2 regions of the Massilia sp. CFBP9026 genome follow, and region 2 is predicted to be linked to the other one. Evidence: predicted binding sites of a transcription regulator. Region 2 holds the regulator's gene; the other holds the start of a gene.

Region 1 (5,232 bases), on a different contig from region 2:
CCGGCTATATCTTCGTGGTCCAGGACGTGCGCGGCCGCCATATGTCCGAGGGCGTATGGCAGGAGATGACGCCGCACGCCAAGCCGGCGCTGGGCAAGGGGGAGGGCGTCGAAGCCCAGGACATGCACGATACCGTGGCCTGGCTGCTGAAGAACGTCCCGAACAATAACGGCAAGGTCGGCATCTGGGGCATCAGCTATCCCGGCTTCTACGCCGCCGCCAGCGTGATCGATTCGCATCCGGCGATCAAGGCCGCTTCTCCGCAGGCGCCGATCGCCGACCTGTACCTGGGCGACGATTCCTACCACGGCGGCGCGTTCAAGCTGGCCGCCAACTTCGACTTCTATTCATCCTTCGTGGCGGCGCCGAATCCATCGCCCAAGTCGGCCTCGGGCGGCGGCTTCGACTACGACGAGGCCGATGGCTACGATTTCTTCCTGAAGCACCTGACTCTGGGCGCGATCGCGGGCACGATGAGCGAGCGCCAGCGCGAGCTGTTCATGCCGAACATCGAGCACGACACCTATGACGACTTCTGGCAGTCGCGCGCCATCGGCCCGCACATGAAGAACGTCAAGGCGGCGATGCTGACCGTGGGCGGCTGGTTCGATGCCGAGGATTTCCAGGGCCCGTTCACCGTTCACGACGCAGTCAGGCGCCACAATCCGGCCGCGGTGAACAAGCTGGTGGTGGGCCCATGGGTGCATGGCGGCTGGATGCGCGGCGACGGCGCGCGCCTGGGCCACGTGCGCTTCGACGCCAACACCAGCGATTACTTCAGGCGCAACATCCAGTTTCCGTTCTTCGAGCAGCACCTGAAAGGCATCAAGCCGGCCACGGAGCTGGCGCCGGTCACCATGTTCGAGACTGGCACCAATGTCTGGCGCAGCTACGATGCCTGGCCGCCGAAACCGGCCCGGGCCCGCACCCTGTATTTCAACGCCAACGGCAGCCTGACCTGGCAGCAGCCGGCCGCGGGCGGCGGCACAGGCTATGACGAATACGTGGCCGATCCGAAGCGTCCAGTGCCCTATATCGGCTACCCGGCGCAGGGCGTGCCGCGCGAATACATGGTGTCCGACCAGCGCTTCGCCGCGACCCGGCCCGACGTGCTTGTGTACCAGAGCGAGGTGCTGGAAGAGGACGTGACGGTTGCCGGCCCGGTACTGCCGAAGCTGTTCGTCTCGACCACCGGCACCGACGCCGACTGGGTAGTGAAGCTGATCGACGTCTACCCAAGCGACTATCCGACGCCGGCGGCCCCGCGCGCGGGCAATGACGTCGGACCGCCGGCCCTGAAACTGGGCGGCTTCCAGCAGCTGGTGCGCGGCAATCCGCTGCGCGGCAAGTTCCGCAACAGCTACGAGAAGCCGGAGCCCTTCGTGCCCGGCAAGGTGGAAGCGATCAGCTATGAGCTGGGGGCGGTGAACCACACCTTCCGCCGCGGCCACCGCATCATGGTGCAGGTGCAGAGTTCGTGGTTCCCGCTGATCGACCTGAATCCGCAGACCTTCATGCGCATTCCCGATGCGAAGCCGGAAGATTTCAAGAAGGCGACCCAGCGCGTCTATCGCGCGCCGGGCACGGCCTCGGGACTCCAGCTGATGGTGATGCCGTAAACTTCGGGGTCAGGTCTGACAATCGGACACGGGCTCTGCAGTCCTTAACCACAGCGTGATTTTCTCGAGCCTTCCAAGCCGTAATAATCTGCTTTAAGGCTGAGAACGTGTCCGAATGTCAGACCTGACCCCGGTTTTGCGTCCACCGGGCCGCCGGGGCCGACGCTACCCGTTGCGACGGCGCGGGATGCCGCGCTCGTACCATGCGGGTGCGCCGGGAACGAGGGCGGCGCGCACCTCGCGGCGCAGGGTGGTGGCGGGAATCGCGTCGGCCGCCAGCTGGCGCAGGCGATTCACGTCGGCGTGCCGGCCGCGCGCCGCCAGCACGTCCAGGATGGCGTTTACGTCCTGTACATAGTTGTGGATCTCGGCCGGGATGCTGGGCGCGGCGGTGAAACGCTTGCGGCGCTCGCGGAAGGCATCCATCAGGTAGTCGGCATGCTGGCGGATGTTTTCTTCCGGGTTCGGCATCAGGCGTTCGGCCAGTTCGGCGTCGCCGGCGGCGATCACCTGCGGCAGCACGACCCGGATGCAGGACGCGGCCAGCGCCGGCGCCACGTCTTCCAGTTGCAGGAACAGGTCGCGCGTGCGCACCGGCTGGTCGCGCGCATGGTCGATCGAGACCACGTCGAGCAGGTGGTCGCGGTTGCCCTGGCCGGCCAGCAGCAGGGCGGTGCTGCGTTCGCGTACCGCCTCGAGCGCCGCTTCCGCCGGTGGATAGGCCTCGGCCAGCACGGCCCAATCGGCCAGCGCATACGAACGGCGTACGCCGGCCAGCGATGGATCCTGTTCCAGTGCATGCTCGTGGAACCAGGTCAGCTCTTGCAGCGCGGCCTCGTACTGGCCCTGGTCGGCCAGTTCGCGCGCCGCCACCAGGCGTTCAATGGGGTTACTTACCTCGTCGCTCATGCACCCACCCATGGCAATCCCGCCTTGCACCAGCCGCCAAGCGTCTTGCGATGGCCTTCGCCGTCCTTGTCGCCCTCGAAACCCTCGAGGATGTCGAAGGCATTCGCATAACCGAGTTCGGTCGCCACGCGGGCGCTGTGGCGCGAGCGCACGCCCGAGCGGCACAGGAACAGCAGGATGTCATCCTGGCTCGCGACTTTTTCAAGCTGGGCGCCGAAGTCCGGATTCGGCACGCCGCCCGGATAGGTCGCCCACTGCACAGCCGCATGCTGGGCATCGGGGATGGCGACCCGGCCCACCCAGTCGCGTTCGGCATTGGTGCGCACGTCCACCAGCTTGACCTTCGGGCTGCTCCTGAGCAGCTCGAACGCCTCTTGCGGCGTCACCGCACCGGCATAGGGCTGGCCTGCGCCACGCTGGCGCGCAGCCTCGAGAATGTTTTCTGTCGTCATAATGTTCGGTCCGTTTTTGGGCATCCAAAGGCGCTGCACCATCGTGGATCAGTGTATCCTGCTCTTACATGGTGCGTCGGCATATGATTGCACTTGATTGGTGCATTCGGCATGCACTGTAAATCTTTCGACAAGCCTGCCGATCGACGCGATTTTATGGGTAAACTGGCCCGTCCCCCAAGAACGATTTGTGCATGTCCTCATGCAATTAACTTGGCACGTGGGGTGTCACCAAGTTGGCATGCTTCGTGCTTCAACATGATGCAAGTTGTCGGTTCTCATGACCCGACTTCCTTTTTTCAATTAGGAGATTCCGAATGGCAAAGTCCGCCGCAGATGTAATGCAACTGGTCAAGGACAACGAAGTCAAATTCGTTGATTTACGCTTCGCCGATACCCGCGGCAAGGAACAGCACGTCACGGTCCCGGTGTCGCACTTCGACCTGGACAAATTCGAATCCGGCCACGCCTTCGACGGTTCGTCGATCGCCGGCTGGAAAGGTATCGAAGCCTCGGACATGCTCCTGCTGCCAGACCCGAACACCGCCAACCTCGACCCGTTCATGGAAGAGACCACGCTGTTCATGCAGTGCGACGTCATCGAACCGTCGGACGGCAAGGGCTACGACCGCGACCCGCGCTCGATCGCCAAGCGCGCCGAAGCCTACCTGAAATCGTCGGGCATCGGCGACACCGCCTACTTCGGCCCGGAACCTGAATTCTTCATCTTCGACTCGGTCCGCTGGAGGCTGGACATGTCGGGTTGCTTCGTCAAGATCGACTCGGAAGAAGCATCGTGGTCGACCGACAAGGAATTCGAAGGCGGCAACAGCGGCCACCGTCCGACCGTCAAGGGCGGCTACTTCCCGGTCCCACCGGTCGATTCGTTCCAGGACATGCGTTCGGAAATGTCGCTGATCCTCGAATCGATGGGCATCCCGGTCGAAGTGCACCACCACGAAGTGGCCGGCGCCGGCCAGAATGAGCTGGGCACCAAGTTCTCGACCCTGGTCGAGCGCGCCGACTGGACCCAGAACCTGAAATACGTCATCTGGAACGTCGCCCACAGCTACGGCAAGACCGCGACCTTCATGCCGAAGCCGATCAACGGCGACAACGGCTCGGGCATGCACGTGCACCAGTCGATCTGGAAAGACGGCAAGAACCTGTTCGCAGGCGACGGCTATGCCGGACTGTCGGAAACCGCGCTGTTCTACATCGGCGGCATCATCAAGCACGCCCGCGCGCTGAACGCGATCACCAACCCGGGCACCAACTCGTACAAGCGCCTGGTGCCTGGCTACGAAGCCCCGGTCAAGCTGGCCTATTCGGCCCGTAACCGTTCGGCCTCGATCCGCATCCCGCACGTGGCGAACCCGAAAGGCCGCCGCATCGAGACCCGCTTCCCGGATCCACTGGCCAACGTCTACCTGTGCTTCGCTGCGCTGCTGATGGCCGGCCTGGACGGCATCCAGAACAAGATCCACCCGGGCGAAGCCGCGACCAAGGACCTGTACCACCTGCCGCCGGAAGAAGACAAGCTGATCCCGACCGTGTGCGCCTCGCTCGAAGAAGCGCTGGAAGCCCTGGACAAGGACCGCGAGTTCCTGACCCGCGGCGGCGTGTTCAGCGACAGCATGATCGATGCCTACATCGAGCTGAAGATGAACGAAGTGCAGCGCCTGCGCATGACCCCGCACCCAGCCGAATTCGACATGTACTATTCGTCGTAATCACTTGGCAAGCTGTTGTGCCTGTGCATCGCCAAGCTTGACGGCGATGCCATGAAACGCGGGGAAAGCGATGGCTTTCCCCGCGTTTTTTGTTGCTTCGGGTATAGTCGGGCGCGACTACAATGCATCTTCCCGCCGATGCAAGCTACCGAGTGATAGGAATGACAAACATCGTTTTTCACGGCGCCGTGGCCATGTTCGCCCTGCTGTTGTGCGCCTCGGCCCAGGCCCAGATCTACCGCTGTACGGATGCTAACGGCCGCCCGCTGTACACCGACGTCAAGGTCGGCAAGTGCCAGCTGATCGATACCGGCTACAGCTCGCCGCCGGCGGCGTCGGCGCCGATCCCGGCCCCCCGTTCGTCGGGCGGATCGGGTGCGGCCAGCACGCCTGCCCCCGCCGCCGCCAGCACCCCGTCCAGTTTCCCGCGCGTGGACAATGTGGTGCAGCGCGCGCGCGACGACGAGCGGCGCGAGATCCTGGGCGACGAATTGCGCATCGAGGAACGCAAGCTGCTGG
Region 2 (5,232 bases):
CGCACCATCTCGAGCGACAGCGAATTGAGCGCCTTTGGGCGGTCCAGGGTGATGATGCCGGTGCGGTTGGCGATGCGGGTCAGGACGTGGTCGGTCATGGCGTGATCCGTAATGGAAAGACATGCATTTTACCGAACACATAGATGCGCGTAGTACCGGGGAGGCTGGATGCAAAAAGGGCGTCCCCTCAGACGCCCTTAGCTAGTGTGAGCCCTGCGCCTGATCAGGCGACAGCAGCGTCTTCGCCGTCGATTTCCGGCATGCGTTTGATCGAAGTACGGCTATGGTCTTTCAGTTGCTGCTTGTGTTTGAGGATCTGTCGGTCCAGCTTATCCATCAGCGTATCGATCGCGGCGTACAGGTCTTGTGCAACGCTTGCCACGTGCAGGGTCTTTCCCGACACCTGGACGTTGATCTCTGCTTTCTGCCTTTTTTCTTTTTCAGTGAGGTTGTCGACGGCCAGGAAGACGTGGGTGTCGATCACCTGGTCGAAATGGCGAATGATGCGCTCGAGCTTATTCTGAACGTATTCACGGATGGCGGGGGTTACTTCGAGATGATGGCCACTGATTGTGAGGTTCATACACACTCCTTTGAAAATGTTGCACCGTGTGGACCGCACCAACGCGACAAGGCACGACGGGTGTGGACGGCGCAGTTACAAGGACTTGCGGAGGCTTACAGGGGGTATCTTGAGGGCTTCACGGTATTTTGCAACCGTGCGGCGCGCGATGACCATGCCTTGTTCCCCGAGCATCTCCGCGATCTTGCTATCGGATAAAGGGTTCCTAGGGTCTTCTGCTCCTGTCAATTGTGCGATGAGCGCACGGATTGCCGTCGAGGATGCTTCGCCTCCCGCCTCGGTGGCAACGTGGCTGCCGAAGAAATACTTCAACTCAAACATGCCGTGCGGGGTCAGCATGTATTTCTGGGTTGTGACACGAGAAATTGTGCTCTCGTGTAGGCCTAGTGTATCAGCTATCTCACGTAAAACAAGGGGCCGCATGGCAACCGCGCCATGGGAGAAAAAATTGCGCTGGCGCTCGACGATGGCCTCCGCCACACGCAGGATGGTGTCGAAACGCTGGCGCATATTCTTGATGAGCCACTTCGCTTCCTGCATCTGCGCGCCCATCTGCGCCTCGCTCTTGCCCTGCTTGAGCAGGCTGGCGTACAGGCTGTTGACGCGCAGGCGCGGCATCACGTCGGGGTTCAGGGTGACCGCCCAGCCGCTCTTGGAACGGCGCACGATCACGTCCGGCACCACATAGTCCGACACGTTCGAAGCGAACGCCGCGCCCGGGTGCGGATTGCATTGGCGCACCACGGCCTGCACCTCGCGCAAGTCTTCGTCGTCGCAGTCGAGCGCTTTTTTCAGCTTGCTGTATTCGCGCTGGGCGAACCAGCTCAGGTAACCCTCGACGATCTTGAGGGCCATGCGGCGCGTGACCATCGGCACACCCGGCATGCGCCGGATCTGCAGCGCCAGGCACTCGGCCGCGCTGCGCGCGCCGACGCCCACCGGGTCCATGCTCTGCACCAGCGCCAGCGCGCAGCGCAGCTCGTCGATCTCGATATCGAGCTCTTCGGGCAACCGCGCGTGGATCTCGTCGAGCGGTTCCTCGATGTAGCCGTTGTCGTCCAGCGCATCGATCACCAGCTCGGCCAGCGCACGGTCGCGCGCCGACAGGGTGGCTTCGCGCACCTGTTCCATCAGGTGTTCGCGCAGGGTGATGGCGCAGGCTTCCAGTTGCGGGCGGCCGTCCTCGTCCTCGCCGCCGCTGCCGGAAGACGGCGCACCGCCCTCGCTCCAGTCGGCATCAACGCGATCGTTGTCGGCGCCGCCCTCGAAACCTTCGCCATCCTGCGCCGGCGCACCCTCGCCCTCGGCCTGCTGGCCGGGCGCCGGCGGCGCTTCGCCGCTGGCGGGTGCATTGTTGATCGCGCCATCGGCCAGCAAACGCACCGACCGGTCGAGCGGATCGTCGAGCCGCTCGAGCAAGGGGTTATCGCCCAGTATCTGCTCGATCTCCTGGTGCAGCTCGAGCGTCGACAGTTGCAGCAACCGGATCGACTGCTGCAGTTGCGGCGTAAGCGCGAGGTGCTGCGAAGTGCGGAGTTGCAGGGACTGTTTCATCTAGGCGTCGCTCACATGCGGAAGTGTTCACCCAAGTACACGCGGCGCACCGACTCGTCCGCGATGATGTCGTCAGGGCGGCCGGAGGCAAGCACCGCGCCCTGGTTGATGATGTAGGCGCGGTCGCAGATGCCAAGCGTCTCGCGCACGTTGTGGTCGGTGATCAGGACACCGATCTGGCGCTCCTTCAGGAAGCGCACGATGCGCTGGATCTCGATCACGGCGATCGGGTCGACGCCGGCGAACGGTTCGTCGAGCAGCACGAAGCGCGGATTGGTCGCCAGCGCGCGCGCGATCTCCACGCGGCGGCGTTCGCCTCCCGACAGCGACAGCGCCGGATTCTCGCGCAGCTTCTCGATCTGCAGGTCGGCCAGCAGGGTGTCGAGGCGCTCGTTGATCTGGTCTTTCGACAGCGGCTTGCCGTTGTCCTTCTGCAGCTCGAGCACGGCGCGGATGTTCTCTTCGACCGTCAGCTTGCGGAATACCGAGGCCTCCTGCGGCAGGTAGGACAGGCCCAATACGGCGCGGCGGTGGATCGGCAGGCTGGTGATGTCGGTGCCGTTGATGTCGATCGAGCCGGCGTCCGACGGCACCAGGCCGACGATCATGTAGAACGAGGTCGTCTTGCCGGCGCCGTTCGGGCCCAGCAAGCCGACCACTTCACCGCATTCGACCTGCAGCGACACGTCGCGCACCACCAGGCGCTTGCCATAGCTTTTCTGCAGGCCCTTGACGACCAGGGTGCTGCAATCGCCCAGCTCCATCGGGATTGCCGTCATTGCGCTCCTCCGGCTGGGGTGCGCTTGGGCGAGAGGATCAGGGTGCCGCGACCGCCGCCAACCTTGCTCTGGCCGCTGACGTCGTTGCGCACGGTGGCCACTTCCTTGCGGCTGTCATACGAGATGAAAGGGCCGGTGACCTGGTTGCTCAGTTGATCGTTTTCCAGTTCCTTGATCAGGGCATTCGAGTACAGGCGCACCAGCTCGGCGCGCTCGTCGTACTCGATGCGCTCGGCCTGGCCCTCGACCCACAGGTTGGGACCGCCGTCGCGCTTCTGGCGGAACGTGGTGAGCTTGCCGTTGTTGGCGGTGAGCGTTACCGTCATATAGCCTTCGGGCGTTTCCCTGACCACGGCGCGGTCGGCCTTGAGCAACAGCGTACCGCGGGTAAGGATCACGTTACCAGTAAGGGTACGCACGCCGTTGACCCCGTCGAGATCGGCGGAATCGTATTCGACCTGCGCGGGCTTGAGCGAGTCGGCACGTTCGGCGGCTGCCGTCAGCGACAGCAGGGAAAGGAGTACGGCGGCAAATAATTTTTTCATGATAGGGAATGCTGGTCCTGGGTTATCACACGGTGCAGGGCTTACTGGCGCGGGCGTGGCGGATAGATTATCTGGCCTCGGCTGGACATGTGCACTTGCTGGGTGGCGTTGTTGGCGACCATGCCGGTGCCTTTCACGCTCGATGCCCCAAGCTGCAGGTCAACCGGGAGGTCGGTCTTGACGATCTCTTCGTCGGGTAGCACGGTCAGCGCCTGGCTACGCAAGTGCAAGGACTCGCTCTGCGCGGTCTTCGGGCGCTGCAGGTCGACGTCGCCCATCAGTTCGACCCGGTGCTCTTCGTGGAACACCTGGGCGTTCCTGGCGACCACCGTCATTGGCGGGCGGCCCGGCTCGACGCCGCGCAGCAGCGGCTGGTCGACATGCGAGACGTCGCCGCGCGGGATGTGGGCCAGGTGCTTGCCCGACAATACATAGCTCGGCTGGCCATTCTCGGTCATGCGCACGAACGAGAAATTCTCGACGATGTAGTCCGGTTCGTCCGGCGGCCCGCCCAGCTGGGCGTCGATGTCGGAGGCCTGCATCAGTTGCAGCAGCCAGAAGCTGCCGAAGGCGAAGAAGACGCCGATCACGATCATCGCCAGGAGATTCCAGCGATGCGCGGTACGCTTGTTTTGGACGATGGTGGCCATGGTGCGTGACCTCAGGCGAAGTACGGCGCGAGCGCCTGGTCATAGGTGCCCTGGGCGCGCATCACGAGATCGCACACCTCGCGCACCGCGCCGCGGCCGCCGCCATTCTTGGTGACGTAGTGCGCGCGGTGCTGCACCTCTGGATGGCCGGACGGCACCGCGACGGCGAAGCCGACGCGCGCGAACAGCGGCAGGTCGATCACGTCGTCGCCGATGTAGCCGCACTGCTCGGCGGTGAAGCCGGTGGCCTCGAGCAGCTTGGCGAAGCCGATGCGCTTGTCGTGGATGCCCTGGTGGACGTGCGAGATGCCCAGATCGGCCGCGCGCTTGACGACGATCGGCGACAGGCGCGCGCTGATGATCGCGGTCTGCACGCCGGTCTTGTTCAACAGCTGGATGCCCAGGCCGTCGAGCACGTTGAAGGTCTTGGTGACTTCGCCGTCGGGACCATAGGTCAGGCTGCCGTCGGTCAGCACGCCGTCGACGTCGAAGATCATGACCTTGATGCGGGCCGCGCGTTCCATATGGGCCAGCGGGGTAATGGCGGGAATGAATTCACTCATCAAATCACCTTGGCGCGGGTCAGGTCGTGGATGTGCAGCGCGCCGACCAGGCGGTCGTCTTCATCGACCACCAGCATCTGGTTGATGCGGAATTCTTCCATCACGGCGACGGCGTCGACCGCCAGCTGCTCGGGGCGCACGCGGCGCGGGTTGGCGTGCATCACGTCGCGGATCTGGATGTCCGAGAAGTCGTGCATGCGCTCGATCACGCGGCGCAAGTCGCCGTCGGTGAACACGCCGACCGGACGGCCTTCGGCGTCGACGATGGCGGTCATGCCGAGGCCCTTGCGGGTGACTTCGAGCAGCGCTTCGACCAGCGAAGTTTCGGGGCGCACGCTCGGCACCGCGTCGCCGCTGCGCATCACGTCGCGCACATGGGTCAGGAGGCGCCGGCCCAGCGCGCCGCCCGGATGCGACAGCGCGAAGTCTTGTTCACGGAAGCCGCGCGCGTCGAGCAGCGCCACGGCCAGCGCATCGCCCATGGCGAGGGTGACGGTGGTGCTGGTGGTCGGCGCCAGGTTGAGCGGGCAGGCTTCCTTGTCCACCGCGATGTTCAGG

The links. Region 2 encodes sigma-54, which starts transcription at its own class of promoters, with help from an activator protein. Its sites were predicted from a motif close to TGGCANGNAANCTGCTTT; they were not measured.
Region 1: a site for sigma-54 is predicted at 3,218-3,235, ahead of glnA (type I glutamate--ammonia ligase). Genes of this name have one in related genera too.

The regions. Positions count from the first base shown of each region.
Region 1 is NZ_JAXCWH010000004.1:78,233-83,464, reverse strand. Features, by position in the region: gene SOM28_RS11465 (CocE/NonD family hydrolase) at 1-1,619, shown strand, start outside; gene SOM28_RS11460 (hypothetical protein) at 1,785-2,528, opposite strand; gene SOM28_RS11455 (rhodanese-like domain-containing protein) at 2,525-2,980, opposite strand; gene glnA (type I glutamate--ammonia ligase) at 3,298-4,713, shown strand; gene SOM28_RS11445 (DUF4124 domain-containing protein) at 4,875-5,232, shown strand, end outside.
Region 2 is NZ_JAXCWH010000012.1:19,793-25,024, forward strand. Features, by position in the region: gene SOM28_RS23415 (enoyl-CoA hydratase/isomerase family protein) at 1-98, opposite strand, end outside; gene hpf (ribosome hibernation-promoting factor, HPF/YfiA family) at 224-583, opposite strand; gene SOM28_RS23425 (RNA polymerase factor sigma-54) at 659-2,137, opposite strand; gene lptB (LPS export ABC transporter ATP-binding protein) at 2,149-2,901, opposite strand; gene lptA (lipopolysaccharide transport periplasmic protein LptA) at 2,913-3,461, opposite strand; gene lptC (LPS export ABC transporter periplasmic protein LptC) at 3,503-4,111, opposite strand; gene SOM28_RS23445 (KdsC family phosphatase) at 4,123-4,674, opposite strand; gene SOM28_RS23450 (KpsF/GutQ family sugar-phosphate isomerase) at 4,674-5,232, opposite strand, start outside.